DNA from 3 places in the Mesorhizobium sp. DCY119 genome. Region 1 is predicted to be linked to each of the others. Evidence: predicted binding sites of a transcription regulator. Region 1 holds the regulator's gene; each other region holds the start of a gene.
The links. Region 1 encodes LexA, which represses DNA repair genes until DNA is damaged. Its sites were predicted from a motif close to TGTTCNNNNTGTGTTCNG; they were not measured.

Region 2: DZG07_RS03160 (metallopeptidase family protein) is a predicted target of LexA. The motif match lies at 2,526-2,543, and genes of this name have one in related genera.
Region 3: DZG07_RS17745 (cytoplasmic protein) is a predicted target of LexA. The motif match lies at 2,671-2,688, and genes of this name have one in related genera.

Annotation. Positions count from the first base shown of each region.
Region 1 covers NZ_CP031834.1:2,962,145-2,967,230, forward strand. Annotated here, with positions in the region: gene trpC (indole-3-glycerol phosphate synthase TrpC) at 1-613, shown strand, start outside; gene moaC (cyclic pyranopterin monophosphate synthase MoaC) at 617-1,105, shown strand; gene glp (gephyrin-like molybdotransferase Glp) at 1,106-2,311, shown strand; gene lexA (transcriptional repressor LexA) at 2,485-3,204, shown strand; gene DZG07_RS14440 (hypothetical protein) at 3,225-3,833, opposite strand; gene DZG07_RS14445 (hypothetical protein) at 3,818-4,282, opposite strand; gene gltX (glutamate--tRNA ligase) at 4,478-5,086, shown strand, end outside.
Region 2 covers NZ_CP031834.1:675,160-680,245, reverse strand. Annotated here, with positions in the region: gene DZG07_RS03180 (FAD-binding oxidoreductase) at 1-321, opposite strand, end outside; gene DZG07_RS03175 (CoA ester lyase) at 429-1,310, shown strand; gene DZG07_RS03170 (DUF1737 domain-containing protein) at 1,366-1,575, shown strand; gene DZG07_RS03165 (hypothetical protein) at 1,580-1,918, opposite strand; gene DZG07_RS03160 (metallopeptidase family protein) at 1,929-2,363, opposite strand; gene DZG07_RS24165 (hypothetical protein) at 2,564-3,568, shown strand; gene DZG07_RS03155 (DNA polymerase Y family protein) at 3,450-4,976, shown strand; gene DZG07_RS03150 (error-prone DNA polymerase) at 4,973-5,086, shown strand, end outside.
Region 3 covers NZ_CP031834.1:3,639,424-3,644,509, reverse strand. Annotated here, with positions in the region: gene DZG07_RS17770 (Na+/H+ antiporter subunit D) at 1-269, shown strand, start outside; gene DZG07_RS17765 (Na+/H+ antiporter subunit E) at 269-742, shown strand; gene DZG07_RS17760 (cation:proton antiporter) at 739-1,074, shown strand; gene mnhG (monovalent cation/H(+) antiporter subunit G) at 1,071-1,433, shown strand; gene DZG07_RS17750 (MucR family transcriptional regulator) at 1,728-2,159, shown strand; gene DZG07_RS17745 (cytoplasmic protein) at 2,167-2,526, opposite strand; gene DZG07_RS17740 (helix-turn-helix domain-containing protein) at 2,745-3,152, shown strand; gene DZG07_RS17735 (DUF6456 domain-containing protein) at 3,166-3,969, shown strand; gene DZG07_RS17730 (SufE family protein) at 3,979-4,404, opposite strand; gene DZG07_RS17725 (DUF5330 domain-containing protein) at 4,522-4,857, opposite strand.

The DNA of each region.
Region 1 (5,086 bases):
CTTGATTCGGCCCGATTTCGACCCGCCGGCGCTGGCACAAGCTTATGAACAAGGCGGCGCGGCCTGCCTTTCAGTGCTGACCGACACGCCGTCGTTCCAAGGCGCCCCGGAATTCCTGACCAAAGCGCGCGCAGCCTGCAAACTACCGGCCCTGCGCAAGGATTTCATGTTCGAACCTTATCAGGTCTATGAAGCACGCGCCTGGGGCGCGGATGCCATTCTGATCATCATGGCCAGCCTGACGGACGACGATGCCAAGGCACTGGAAGATGCGGCCTTCGAACTAGGCATGGACGTTCTGATCGAAGTGCATGACGAGGCTGAGACAGAGCGGGCACTGAAATTGTCCTCGCAACTGGTTGGCATTAACAACCGCAACCTGCGGACCTTCGAGACAAGCCTTGAGACGTCGGAAAGATTGTCATCGCTGGTGCCCGACGACCGCTTGCTGGTCGGCGAAAGCGGGATCTTCACCCACGAGGATTGCCGGCGGCTGGAGCGTTTTGGCATCGGCACATTCCTGGTGGGCGAAAGCCTGATGCGGCAGCAGGACGTGGCAGCGGCAACGCGGGCGCTGCTGACTGGCAAGGCCGCGCAAGCGGTAAACGGCTAGGCCATGAGCGGCAAACCCGCCCTCACCCATCTCGGCGTCGAAGGCCAGGCGCATATGGTCGATGTCGGCGAAAAAGCTGAAACAGAGCGCACGGCGATCGCCGAGGGCTTCGTCACCATGTTGCCCGAAACGCTGAAACTGATCCGGGATGGCAATGCCAAGAAGGGCGATGTGCTCGGCACCGCCCGCATCGCCGGCATCATGGCGGCCAAGCGGGCACATGAGCTGATCCCGCTCTGCCACCCGCTGCTCCTAACCAAGGTTTCGGTCGACATCGAAGCTGACGATTCCCTGCCCGGCCTGCGCGTGACCGCACTTGCCCGCGTCACCGGCAAGACCGGTGTCGAAATGGAAGCGCTGACGGCGGCTTCCGTCGCCTGCCTGACCATCTACGACATGGCCAAGGCCGTCGATCGCGGCATGGTCATTTCCGGCATCAGGCTGGTCCAGAAGACCGGCGGCAAATCCGGCGACTACCGGGTGGACGCATAGATGGCACTCCTTCCGGTCGCCGAGGCCCTACAGCGACTGCTAGATGGCGCCGGTCCCGGCAACGCGGAATCCGTAGCGTTGGCCGAGGCTGCCGAGCGCGTGCTGGCCGAACCTGTACGAGCGCTGCGCACGCAACCGCCGTTCGACGCATCGGCCATGGATGGATATGCGGTGCGCAGTGCTGACGTCGCCAATGTCCCGGCAACGCTGCACGTTATCGGCGAAGCTCCGGCTGGGCGGCGCTTTGCCGGCAAAGTAGAGCCGGGTCAGGCCGTCCGCATCTTCACGGGAGCGCCGATGCCGGATGGTGTCGATACCATCGTCATTCAGGAGAACACCCGAAAGCTCGATGGCAGAACCGTAGAGGTCACCGAAACGGTGGATGCCGGTCGCCACATAAGGCGCCGGGGCCTCGATTTTTCCACAGGCGACCTGCTGCTGGACAAAGGCAGGGTCCTGGACGCGGGTGCGCTTTCGCTTGCAGCCTCGGCCAACCACCCTCGCCTTCCCGTCGTGAAAAAGCCGCTGCTGGCGATCATCGCCACCGGCGACGAGCTTTTGCCGCCGGGCAGCGAACCAGGCCCCGACCAGATCATCGCCTCGAACAGCTTCGGCGTGGCAGCGATCGCCGAATCGGTTGGCGCAAGGGTGCTCGACCTCGGCATCGCGCCCGATCGCAAGGAGGCCATCGCGGCGCTGATCAAGCGAGCCATGGAGGCCGGCGCAGACGTGATCGTGACTCTGGGCGGCGCATCCGTCGGCGATCACGACTTCATCCACGACGTTTTGACCAGCGAAGGCGTAAAGCTCGATTTCTGGAAGATCGCTATGCGGCCCGGCAAGCCGCTGATGTTCGGCCGACTCGGGCACACCCGCTGCATCGGCTTGCCCGGAAATCCGGTGGCGAGTCTTGTCTGCTCGCATCTGTTCCTGAAGCCGCTGCTGTCGCGACTTGGCGGGCGGCACCATGTGTCTGATATCCATGAGGCTTTCCTCGGCGCAGCAATGCAGGCCAACGATCTGCGCCAGGATTATGTGCGCGCCGTTCTTCGAGACGACGATGCCGGGCTCGTAGCGACGCCGTTCGAGATCCAGGATTCCTCAATGCTGAGGACATTCACCGAGGCCAATGCGTTGATCATCCGCGAACCTTTTGCGCCGGCGGCCGAGGCTGGTGCGCCATGCACCGTCCTGAGGATTCGCTAGGTCAGGCCTATCGATCGGCACATATCCGATCGACTGGTTCCAATATCGGCGCGTTCGCGTATTGTTTCCAGTACCTTAAGATATTCATTAAAATTTAAACGGTTGCAGAACACAAATGGAACAGATAGTGTTTGTTCTGGTTTTGTTTTTGGTTTGATTCTTCGGGGGTGGCCATGCTGACGCGCAAGCAACACGAGCTTCTAATGTTCATCCACGAGAGGATGAAAGAAGCGGGAATCCCGCCTTCCTTCGATGAAATGAAGGAAGCGCTCGATCTGGCATCGAAATCCGGCATCCACAGGTTGATCACTGCTCTTGAAGAGCGCGGGTTCATTCGCCGGCTACCGAATCGCGCTCGCGCACTCGAAGTTCTCCGCCTGCCCGACTCCATGGCCCCCGGGCTGGCACCGCAGCGCGCGAAATTCTCGCCGAGCGTCATCGAGGGCAGCCTAGGTCGACGCCCCCCGGAACCTGCGCGCGGCCCTGTAGCCGGGAATGATGATGTCGGCTCCGCCGTTTCGATCCCCGTAATGGGCCGGATCGCTGCCGGTGTGCCGATCGAAGCCATCCAGCACAAGACGCATTCAATCTCCGTGCCGCCGGAGATGATCATGGGCGGCGAGCACTATGCGCTTGAAGTCAAAGGCGATTCGATGATCGAGGCCGGTATTTTTGACGGCGACACGGTGATCATCCGCAATGCCAATACGGCAAACCCCGGCGAAATCGTCGTTGCGCTGGTAGATGAAGAGGAAGCCACGCTCAAGCGCTTCCGCCGCAAGGGCGCTTCCATTGCGCTGGAAGCCGCCAATCCAGCCTATGAAACGCGGATTTTCGGACCTGACCGTGTGAAGGTCCAGGGCAAGCTGGTGGGATTGATCCGGCGTTATTGACGACACGCGGCAGCGCCTGACTATGGTTTGGCGCTTCGCGAATTTGAGTATCTCGACTTTTTTAACTGATTGTTCGCCGGCTTACTTTCTCTCCGCTGATAAGGCGGCAGTCCTCTCGCCTCTCGAGAAAATGCTCGTTGTGTATGCCAGGGGCGGTATGGTTGTGTCAGCGCGAAACGAATTTCGGCACGACGATCCGAAATGTCGCCATAGAGATAGACGGCGGCGCTGCCGAACTTGGCCAGTTCGCGCTTGGTGACAACCAGCGGGACGGCGTCTTCGCAGACATCCTCGGCAGTCGCGTCGTCGATCACGATGAGGCTGGCATAGTCGCACGCGCGTCGCGCGGAACGCCAATCGGCAGCGTGAGCGATGATTGCGCCCGATCTGTGCGTCGCCAGACACAGACCGTTATGGCAATCGAAACCAGCAGCGAGCGAGTTCACCGGCTTTTCGCGAGATTGTCCCGACGAAACGGCCGTATCGCTTGATGCAAGGTCGGCCGCTTCAATTTCCGCGGAATCATCGAAGGACGCGTCGGTTGGTGAATTACGGCGCCCAGCCCGGCTCGACCTTTTCTTGCCGGCATCATTGATCGTATCGACCGGCTTGATCAGATATTCCGACAACAGCGCCCGCTTCCAGTTTTCGATGGTGAATTCGTTCGGCCGACGACGCAGATCAACACCCCCACCGCCGCAAAACGGAACAACTGTTGATGCGAAGGCAGCAGCAAAAGCAAAGCTGACAGGACGGCGCTGCCACCAAACATCGGCAGGAAATCCGGCTCAGCCTCGAGCCCGTAATAGATGATGGCACCGAGCGCCAGAAACACCGGAACGAGAAGAAACGGCGTGCCGCGCTCAAGTTCCAGGACGATTGCCGACGCGAAGGAGCGCGTGGCGCGTGCGCGCGACGGGACAACCTGAAGCTTCTTGCGCCAGGCTGCCGGCAGAAGCGGCGGTCGAGATTTCCAAGGTGCCAGCGGTGTCGGAGCCGGTTCGGCTGATGGTAATCGCGAGGGAGGCGAAACAAGCGGCGCGTCGAGCGGATAGGCAAATTGCGCCCGCTCGCTCACCTCGCCTGTGGATGTCTCGCGCGCCATCCAGGTTTCCCCAATTCGGGGCCTGGCCGGCGCGCGCGCACCTCGCGCCGTTCTCGGCTTGCCCCTGCCCCTTGCACCCCTGACCAGCCATGCTACATGAACGCTACCAAATTGCCATGCGTGCCATCTTCGGCTCTCGCCGGCCCGTCCCTGCCTTCTGGAAATCCTATGTCCGACACAGTCATTACCCGCTTCGCCCCCTCGCCCACCGGCTATTTGCATATCGGCGGCGCCCGCACGGCCCTGTTCAACTGGCTCTATGCGCGCCACACCGGCGGCACGATGCTGCTGCGCATCGAAGATACCGACCGCGAGCGTTCCACGGATGCGGCGACCGCAGCTATCCTGGACGGCCTTGCCTGGCTCGGTCTGCACTGGGAAGGCGAGCCGGTATCGCAGTTCGAGCGCGCGCCGCGCCACCGCGAGGTAGCGGAGGAACTGGTGCGCGCCGGCAAAGCCTATTATTGCTACGCCTCGCCCGAGGAGCTTACGGAAATGCGCGAAAAGGCCCGCGCCGAGGGCCGCCCGCCGCGCTACGACGGCCGCTGGCGCGACCGCGATCCTTCCGAGGCACCGGCCGGGGTGAAGGGTGCGATCCGCATCAAGGCGCCTGCCGAAGGCGAGACGATCGTGCGCGACCGCGTGCAGGGCGATGTTCGCTTTCCCAACAAGGATCTCGACGATTTCATCATCCTCCGCTCGGACGGCAACCCTACCTACATGCACGCAGTCGTGGTCGACGACCACGATATGGGCGTCACCCATATCATCCGCGGC
Region 2 (5,086 bases), 2.3 Mb from region 1:
GTTCTGCTGCAGGATCGGCAAGCCGTTCTCGCCGGCGAGAATGAGATAGCCGCCTTCGCGAAAACCGATATCGGCGCCAGTGCCGAACTCCTGCTCCAGCCGCCGGAACAGCGCCAGCGTGAACTGCGACAGCCGGATGTTTTCAGGGATGGAGAACTGCTGGCGGATCGAGGCGCAGGACAGCGTCGTGGAGGAATAGGTGAATTGCGGATCGCGCTCGATCAGCGCGATGGAACCCGAAAAGCCCTCCTCGCGCAGATAATAGGCGATCGAACTGCCGACGATCGCCCCGCCGATGATGATGACGTCATATCGCGCCATGTGCTTACGTTCCCAACATGAATCGAATCTAGAGGTCTCTTGAGACTGTTATCAAGGTTTCCAGCTTCCGTCTTGCAAGAGCCAGCATTGCCGGGCAAGAAGACCACATGACGCAAGAGACCCGCCTCTATCTGCGCCGCTCGGTGCTTTACGTCCCCGCTTCCAACGACAAGGCGCTGGCAAAGCTGGCGTCCCTCGCCTGCGACGCGGTAGTTATCGATCTGGAAGACGCAGTCGCGCCGACGGAAAAGATCGCCGCCCGCGAAAAGCTCGGCACCATCTTCAAGAACCGCCCGGCCGGCATTCGCGAGATGATCATCCGCATCAATGCGGTCTCCAGCGAATGGGGCGCGGACGATCTTCTGGCCGCTGCCGCCTGCGAGCCGGACGGCATATTGCTGCCCAAGATCGACACGCCACGCGACGTGCTGGAAGCCGGCGACGTGCTCGACGACAATGACGCGCCCGACAGCCTGCGTCTCTGGGCGATGATCGAGACGCCGAAATCGCTGCTCAACATCGGCGCCATCGCCGAGCTTGGTCGCGACGCCGCCTCGCGGCTGTCCTGCCTGGTCGCCGGCACCAATGATCTGATAGCCGCCACCGGCGTTCTTGCCACGCCCGACCGGCGTTATCTCATGCCCTGGCTGATGCAGATGCTGCTGGCCGCGCGTGCCGGCGGCCTCGATATCGTCGATGGCGTCAGCAACGATTTTCGCGACCTTGAAGCCTTTGCCGCAGAATGCACGCAAGCCGCCGCCATGGGTTTTGACGGCAAGACGCTGATCCATCCGGCGCAGATCGAGCCTGCCAACAAGGCTTTCTCGCCGTCGGAAGCCGCACGCAAGGAAGCCGAGAAAATCATCGCCGCTTTTTCTCTCCCCGAAAACGCCGGAAAGGGCGCGATCGGCCTCGACGGGCGCATGGTCGAGCTGCTTCATCGCGCACAGGCTGAAAGGCTGCTGGCGAAAACGTCCATGATTGGCTAGAAATCATCGAACGCCTTGATGCCGAAGATGGCCAGGGCAGTACGGGAATGACGACATGAAACTCTACCGCTTTCTGACCGGGCCGGACGATGCGAGCTTCTGCCACAAGGTCACGGCTGCCCTGAACAAGGGCTGGCACCTGTTCGGCTCGCCGACCTATGGCTATGACGCCGAGGCCAAGGTGATGAAATGCGGCCAGGCCGTGGTGAAGGACGTCGATGGCCAGGAATACGAAGCAGGCGTCACCAAGCTGAGCGACTGGTAGTCGTCTACATCTGCAATCTGGCTTTGAGTGCTTCGTACTGGCGAGACGACGTATCGGCCATCGCTTCCTCGCGGCTGGACGGTCGATCCTCGAAAGGTATCGGGTGGTCGAACTGGCTGACGGTTAAATCCCATCTGACGCCGTCGATCAGATTGTAGAAATGCGTGCCGCCTTTCGTGCGGGTTTTGAGGATTTCTCCTCCGAACGCATCCTGCACGACAAGCGAGGTGACGCTGCACTGCCCTTTGGCCGGGTTATCAAGGCTCCAGCTTCCCGAGCTTTCAGAACTCCACGCAGCCTTCAGTTTTTCGTACAATTGATCGGGTGTTTTGAAAGCGCTCATCGCGTGTCTATCAGCTTTGAGGATGGTCGGCCGCTTCCTCGAGCTTCTCCATATCGTCGTCGGAGAGGCCGAAATGATGGCCGATCTCGTGGATGAGGACATGGGTGACGATGTCGCCCAGCGTCTCCTCGTTCTCTGACCAGTAATCCAGGATGGCGCGGCGATAGAGCGTGACGCGGTTCGGCCCCTCGCCGGTCTGGGGGTTCCAGCGCTCGGCAATGCCGCGGCCTTCGAACAGGCCAAGCAGATCGAACGGCGTTTCGAGCGACAGATCATCCATGATCTCGTCGGTCGGAAATTCCGCGATCTGGATGATGACCTCGCCGGTGAGCTTGCGAAACTCCTCCGGCAGGTGCGCATAGGCTTCGAGAGCCATGAACTCCATTTCTTCCATCGATGGTGAAAGCTGGTCGTGCCAGGAGCGGGTCTTGTAGATGCGAGCCATTCTTTTCCCTTTTGACCGCATATAGCCTTTCGGAGCGCGGCTTTCGAGGCTTTTGCGCGCTTATCGGGAAATTAGCCGGGACAGCTGGTTTTGCTGAATGCCCGAAAGGAATAAATTCTCCTCCCGTTCCGCTTGACTCTTCGGGCGCGCTCTGGAATCTATAAGAACATAACAGGAACATATCAGAAAAGCAGACCGTCATGGCGACATCCGCCGTGGCGCAGGAAATCGTTTTTGCCCTGCGCCAGAAAATCGCCCGCATAGAGGGCACGCTGCCCGAGCGGCTGGCGCCCCCTGCCGAGACAGATCCGGCCGGGCAGACCATGGTGCTGCGCCGCCATGGGGTCACAGTCGTGCAGGACCTTTTGCTGACGGGCGCGGAGGATTTCGACACCGCACTGGGCGGCGGGTTGCCGAAGGCTGCGCTGACGGAAATCCATGGAACACTGACCCGCGATGCCGGCGCGGTAGCAGGCTTTGGCCTGTCGCTAGCCGGGCTGCTCCTAAAGAATGCCGCGCAGCCGAAACTGCCCGTGCTGTGGATCGGCACGCATGAAATCTTCCGCGAGGCGGGCTTTCCCTATGCGCCGGGTCTGCATGCCCGCTTCGGCATTGCGCCGGAGGATCTCATCATCGCGCAGGCACCGAAACTCGCCGACGCCATGTGGATCGCCGAGGAGGCGGCAAGCCTGAAGGCACTTTCTGCCGTGATCCTGGAAATCCGCGGCAATCCGCAGAAGCTCGACCTCGTTGCCACGCGACGCCTCCATTACCGGGCCCAGGACGCAGGCAGGCCGGTTTTCCTGCTGCGCCAGGCAGCGCAAGCCGAGCCGACGGCGGCCCCCATGCGCCTCATCGTCTCGCCGGCCCCTGCCGCGCTGCGCTGGACCATCGCCGGGCCTTTGCCCGATTCCATCGGCCCCCCTGGCTTCATGGTCAGGATCGACAAAAGCCGCAATGCCTTGCCCGGACAGTTCACGCTGGAGTGGAACGCCGATGAACGCTCATTCGAAGAAAGACGGCCCAATGGTCTCGGCTCAGCGAATCCTGGCGCTATGGTTTCCGCATCTTCCCGCCGAGCGGATATTGCGCCAGCGCCTGGGGCGGTCCTGGCGTTCAAACCCGCAGGCAGCGCGGCCGCCGCTCGTCATCAGCCATCGCGACAACAACACCCAGCGCATCGCAGCCCTCGACGAGCAGGCTGAACGGCTGCGGCTGAAGCCCGGCACGGGCATCGCCGACGCACGCGCCATGCATCCCGGCATAGAGATCGTCGAGGCCGACACGCAGGCGGACCGCAGGCTGCTCGAAAGCCTTGCCGACTGGTGCGACCGCTATACGCCACTGGTGGCGCTCGATGGGCAGGACGGGCTGTTTCTCGACATCACCGGCTGCGCCCATCTCTTCGGCGGCGAGAAACCCATGCTGGACGACATGCTGTCGCGCTTTTTCCATCAGGGTTTTGACGTCCGCGCCGGGCTGGCTTCGACACCCGGAGCAGCCTGGGCAGCGGCGCGATTTTGCACGGCTTCGGTCGTCGCGCCGGGTGACGAGGAAAAGACCATGGCGCCCTTGCCGCTCGCCGCATTGCGCCTCGCGCCCGAAACGATCGCGTCTCTGGAGAGCGTGGGGTTGCGCACCACGGGCGCAATCCTGCAGGCGCCACGCGCGCCCTTGGCGCGCCGTTTCGGCAAAATGCTTCTCCTGCGCCTCGACCAGGCGCTCGGACAGCTTGAGGAAGCCATTTCGCCGCGCCGGCCCGTAGCCCCGCTATCGGTGGAACGGCATCTGCCCGAGCCGGTTTCGCTCGTGGAAGACATAGAGCATCTGGTGCTCCTGCTCGCCCGATCCTTGAAGACCGATCTCGAGCGCCATGGCGAAGGCGCGCGCGCCCTGCAGCTCCTTCTGTTTCGGGTCGACGGCGTGGTCAGCCGCATCGGCGTCGGCACCTCACGCCCGTTGCGCGAACCGGGCGTGATCGGAAAACTGTTTCACGAAAGACTAACGGCTCTCGAAGACGTCCTCGATGCCGGCTACGGCTTCGATCTTGTCCGCCTTTCCGTTCTGGCGACAGCACCATTCGAGATGGATCAGGCCGATTTCAGCGGAGATGCTTCCGGCAGCGACGAGGATCTGGCGCTTTTCGCTGACCGCGTAAGCGCTCGCCTGGGTGGCGACACGGTGCTGAGGCCTGTCCCTGTCGAGAGCCATATTCCAGAGCGGGCGGTTTCCTGCCTGTCTTTTGCCGAGGCGGAAAAAGACCTCGGCCATGCAAGGAACAGAGGGCGTGAGATCGCGCTTCCCCCGCCGCCTGGACCGGAGCGCCCGATCCGCCTTTTTTCTCAACCGGAACCGGTCGAGGTCATGGCCGCCGAAGTGCCCGACGGGCCGCCTGCCCGCTTCCGCTGGCGTCGCGCGCTTTATGAGGTTGCACGCGCGGAAGGCCCGGAGCGCATCGCACCCGAATGGTGGCGCGATGGTGCGGATGAGGCGACGCGCGATTATTTCCGCATCGAGGACGCCGATGGCCGCCGCTACTGGCTTTTCCGCCAGGGGTTTTACGGCGCCACGCAAGGCAACCCGCGCTGGTTCTTGCAGGGATTTTTCGCATGAAGGAAGACGTTTCGCGCGCACCCGCCGCTTCCCCGCTTTATGTCGAATTCGGCGTGCAATCGAATTTTTCCTTCCTGCGCGGCGCCTCGCGACCGGAGGACCTGGTCGTT
Region 3 (5,086 bases), 680 kb from region 1:
TTCTGCTGAGCGGGTTCCTCACGACCATCGCATTGGGTCGCGTCTTCATTCTGGCGTTTTGGCGGGATCAGGAAGATGCAGGTGAAACGCTGGCGACCGATACGGCGTCACCGGTTCTTGGCTACGGTGTGCTGCTGGCCTTGATGGTCCCGATCGTCGTTTTGGGCGTGTATCCCGAGCCGTTCATCAAAATAGCCGACATTGCCGCCGGCGGGCTTCTGAACAATGCCGGCTATATCGGTGCGGTATTTCCGGCGGGAGGCGGATGATGACGGTCTATCTCGGCGTAATCCTGCTTGCTCTCGCATGGGCGGCCGTAACCGGCTCCTTCACCCTTCCGAACCTCGTCTTCGGCCTGGTCCTCGGAAGCTTGACGCTCTATCTCGTTCGAGAACAAAGGGGGCCGTTTCGCAGTGCCTTTCGCCCCGGCAAGGTGCTTTCGCTGGCTCTGCTATTCGTGAAGGAACTGATTCTTTCTGCATGGCGCGTGGCCCGGCTCGTGGTTTCACCCAGAATGGAACTGCAACCCGGCATATTCGCCTATCCTTTGAAGGTGGATCGCGATTTCGAGATAACCTTGCTGGCAAACCTTATTACGCTCACGCCCGGCACGCTCTCGGTCGATGTTTCGGACGACAAGCGCCTGCTTTACGTCCACGCGATCGACTGTTCGGACCCGGAAGCGGCGATCAAGGACATCGAGACGGGTTTTGAGCGCAAGATACTGGAGGCGTTCCGATGATCTCCGGTGAAGACTTCCTGGCCTATTGCGTGATCGTCGCTCTGGCGTTGCTCAGCCTTTCCTTTCTGCTGACGGTCTTGCGGGTACTGCGCGGACCAACGCTCCCCGATCGTATTCTTGCGCTCGACATGCTGGTGGCCATCGCCATCGGCTTCATCGCCGTTCTCGGCATCAAGACCGGCTATGCCTTTCATGTCGATATTGCGATTGCGCTCGGACTTGTCGGTTTTCTTGCCACGGTCGCCTTCGCTCGCTTCGTGTTGAGCCGCGGAGCCAAGGATTTCGACGGTCCGAAGGGCGCCAAAAGCCGACCCAGGAGGGGGAAGCGATGATCGAACCGTTGCTTGATTATGCTGCAGGTATTCTGATCGTAATCGGCGCTATTTTTGCCTTGATCGCATCGATAGGCCTGCTTCGGCTACCAGATCTGTACACGCGGATGCACGCAGCCTCCAAAGCCGGCACGTTGGGATCGTGCGTCATGTTGATAGCGCTTGCCGTTCAATCGCAGGATCTGGCCATATCGACCAGGGCGATCGCAGGCGTGATATTCTTCCTGTTAACTGTGCCGATATCTTCGCATCTGCTTGCAAAGGCTGCACATGCTTCCGGTTATCGCATGTGGGACAAGTCCGTTCGGGACGATATTGAAGGTTTCGTCCAGAAGACGAAAAAAATCACGCGAAATTGATCCACCGGCAATAAAAAATATAGTGCAGAAGCCGCATTTGACGATGCTGCTGAGCTTTCACCTACTTAAGGGTGGGGGATGTCAGTATCCTAAAGATATTTAGTGTGATTATCTGGACTGACCAAGGTCAAAAACAATAGATGAGAAAATATTTAATTGACTTACTTTGCGGTGAAGGTCATTAAGAAGGATCGACGCGAGTCGTAATGGTCTTGCCTGTCGTGAAATTCCGCAAAGCCCCACAAAATCAAAAAAAGGGGCGTTTTTGAAACTTATCCCTGGGGCCAGAAGAATATGGACATTACCGATACGTCTACCAAGAATTCCGAAATGCTAATTGAGCTGACAGCCGATGTGGTTGCTGCTTATGTCAGCAATAATCCAGTTCCGGTTGGCGAACTGCCAAATCTTATCGCCGACGTACATGCAGCGCTCGGTCGTGTTGGTGGAGCTGTAGAGCAGCCGCAGACCGACAAGCAGAAGCCTGCTGTCAATCCGAAACGCTCGGTTCATGAAGAATACATCGTCTGCCTTGAAGACGGAAAGAAGTTCAAGTCGCTCAAGCGTCACCTGATGACCCACTATGGTCTGTCGCCCGACCAGTATCGTGAAAAGTGGGGCCTGGACCCTGCCTATCCGATGGTCGCGCCGAACTATGCAGCGGCTCGTTCGCAGCTGGCCAAGAAGATGGGCCTGGGCCGCAAGCGCAAGACGGCCAGTAAATAAACTGCAATCAATACAGTTTCGGCGGCGCCTTCGGGCGCCGTCTGCGTTTCTGCGTCCGGCATGGGGCAGGGGACGCAACCATTCGAGGCGGCAGTCCTGTATCGCGCAACCGGTCAAGCACCTGCTTCAACGCGATATGGCGATTCAGATCGTAGGTCCAATGCCTGCGCATGCCCTTGAGACGCTCGCGTTCGATCGCCCTTTCCAAGCGAATTATCAGCCGCAGCCTTGGTTCGGGGTCGGCGCTCAGCGCGGTTGTCAGATCGATGCCGCAGGCGAGATGAAGTGCCGCGAGTTGCCGGGCGTTTTCCGTCTCGGCCATCTGGCGAGCACGGAATGCCTGTGATTCAGCGCGAATGTCGTTCATTCAAGTGGGTTTCCTTTGTTGACCCCGGTTGAACGCACTATCCGCCGCCTCCCAATGAGGGGGATAAAAATCGGCTTTTTATTTTTTCCGATTAGAAAAAAACAACGCTATTTCAATGTGATGAGTATTTTTGCCTACTAAAAATGTTCCTCTTTTGTTCACATTGCCGTCGAGTGCAGATATAAGAACTTATTCCTACACGCGGAGGGAAAGGTTCAGTGCATCTCACGGCGGCAGTATCCAGAAATTACCAGGAAGAGACGGAGCCCCCACGCGTCTCGCTGACGTCGAGCAGTGGGCGGCGGGAAGAACGCATCATCGAATTGTGCGAAGGCATGATGGATATCACGGCTGCCTTGTTCAACGTGTCGAGCAAGGAACTGCGCAGTCCGGGTCGGGGTGGCCTCGGCGTGTCGCGGGTCAGGCACATCGCGATGTATGTCACGCATGTCGCGTTGAGCGTGACGATGCGCGACGTAGGAGCCGGCTTCGGGCGCGACCGCACCACGGTCATGTACGCCTGTCACCTGGTCGAAGATTTGCGGGATGACGCGGACTTCGATCGCATGGTCGCGCTTACCGAGCGGGTCGCACTGGCAGCATTCGGCAACAAAGCGAGCTTTTGAAATGGCGCATCAGATGATCGAAGACAATGAAGGCTGTCGGCGGATCTCACGCTTTCTGTCCAGAGGTCCCGCCCTGGTTCAGGAAACGGCGGTCGACGGAAAACTTCTGCTCGAAGGCGAAGAGCACGGGACGATCGCCGTGGATCGGGAGGCTCTTGTCGATCTGATCGGCCGTGGGGTGGTCGCTCGCCGCGATGACAAGGTGAGGCTTGTCGCGGCGCGTCCTGCTGGAACACAGGCAGTAGTGGCCGATGAAACCGCCTCTCAGCAGCGGCAGCGCGAGTTTGAAACGAGGGTGATTGAAGTCGACGGCGTTTCTGCGCTGGCGACGGTCAATCTTTCCGAATCGCCGCTTGGGCAGTTGATGCGACGCAAGACGAGGACGGGTGCGTCCTTTCTGTCGCTGGCTGAATTTGAGGCGGGTGAGCGCCTGCGTTCGGATTACACGCGCGGGCAGATCATGCCGCGGCTGGGTGCGAACTGGGTAGCCAGCGTGGCTTCCGGCAAGCGCGGGGGCGGAAATGGGATCGCGGAACTGACCGGCTCGGCACTGGCGGCGCGCCAGCGGGTTGATCGGGCAATCACAGTCGTTGGCCCGGAGCTTTCGGGCGTTCTCATCGATGTATGTTGCTTCCTGAAGGGTCTGGAACAAGTGGAACTGGAGCGCGGATGGCCGGTTCGCTCAGCCAAGATTGTCCTGAAGACCGCGCTCGGTGTGCTGAGCAGGCATTATCGTCCGCAGTCAGTCACGCCGAGCCCGGCAAAAAGAATGCTGCATTGGGGCAGTGAAGACTATCGCCCGGTGCTGGACAGGTGACGAGCCGGCTTAGGCCGGCTGCAGCGCAGCCTCAGCGTCGCGCTTGATGCGCTTGATCATCGAACGAAGCCCGTTTGCGCGCTGCGGCGTCAGATGTTCGTCGAGGCCGAGAGAACGCAAAACGGCTTCGGCGTCTGTCGTTATGATCTCGCTGGCGCGCCTGCCGGAAAAAAGCGCAAGCATGATCGCAACGAGCCCGCGAACGATATGAGCATCCGAATCGCCCTGGAAATTGATGACCGGATCGACACCTTCGGCGGGCTCGGTAAGCAGCCAGACCTGACTGACGCAACCTTGAACCTTGTGAGCATCGTCGCGCGCCGAGTCCGGATAGGGAGGCAGGGCCTCACCAAGCTCGATGACATAGCGGTAACGATCTTCCCATTCGTCAAGGAAGGCGAAGTCGTCGCGGATGCTTTGCATAGTTGCGCTCATGCGCTCGATATAATGCCGCGGCCGCGCGACGTCACGGAAAAAGAAAGACACCGCAGGCGCCGAGAGGGCAGACTGGCCTGCGGTGTGGCCGCCTCGCTGGGCGGCAAAGAGAAATCGTTAGTTGGCAGCCGGTGCTTCCGGCGCGACCGGCGGGACGCTGCCGGTTTTCGTCGCGGTGTCGGGTTCGCCGAATTTGCTGTCCAGCATCTCGAAGGCGATCTTGGCCGCTTCACGCGCCCTTATGCCGACCGTGTGCATGGCGGATTTGCCGACTTCGCAGACTTCCGGTTTGCGTTCGCAGATGCCGCTGACATCGCCGACCGCTTCCCGGGCGGCGAGAAATGCCTGAATGGCATTTACATTCGGCTGGTCGCTCTTTGTCTCACCGAAGTCGAACGGGAGCACCAGAAGAACCAGCGAAAACCAGAATGCCATTTTGATGAGAAAGCCCATGTCCTTGCCCTCTGCTAACGTCGGTCATGCGTCTTTTCCGGCACGACTCGTTTTGTTGAGGTGAGATTGACATGGACGCACAAAGGACGGCTTGCAGAACTCGACGGCATTTTGCGCAAATTTTGCTAAAATTTTAAACGATCGGATGCCCGGCGTACCGAGGATCGCATGCCGGCAAAGGCTGGTAACCTTTGGCTAACCATATAAGCTTCTGTTCCTGATCGATATT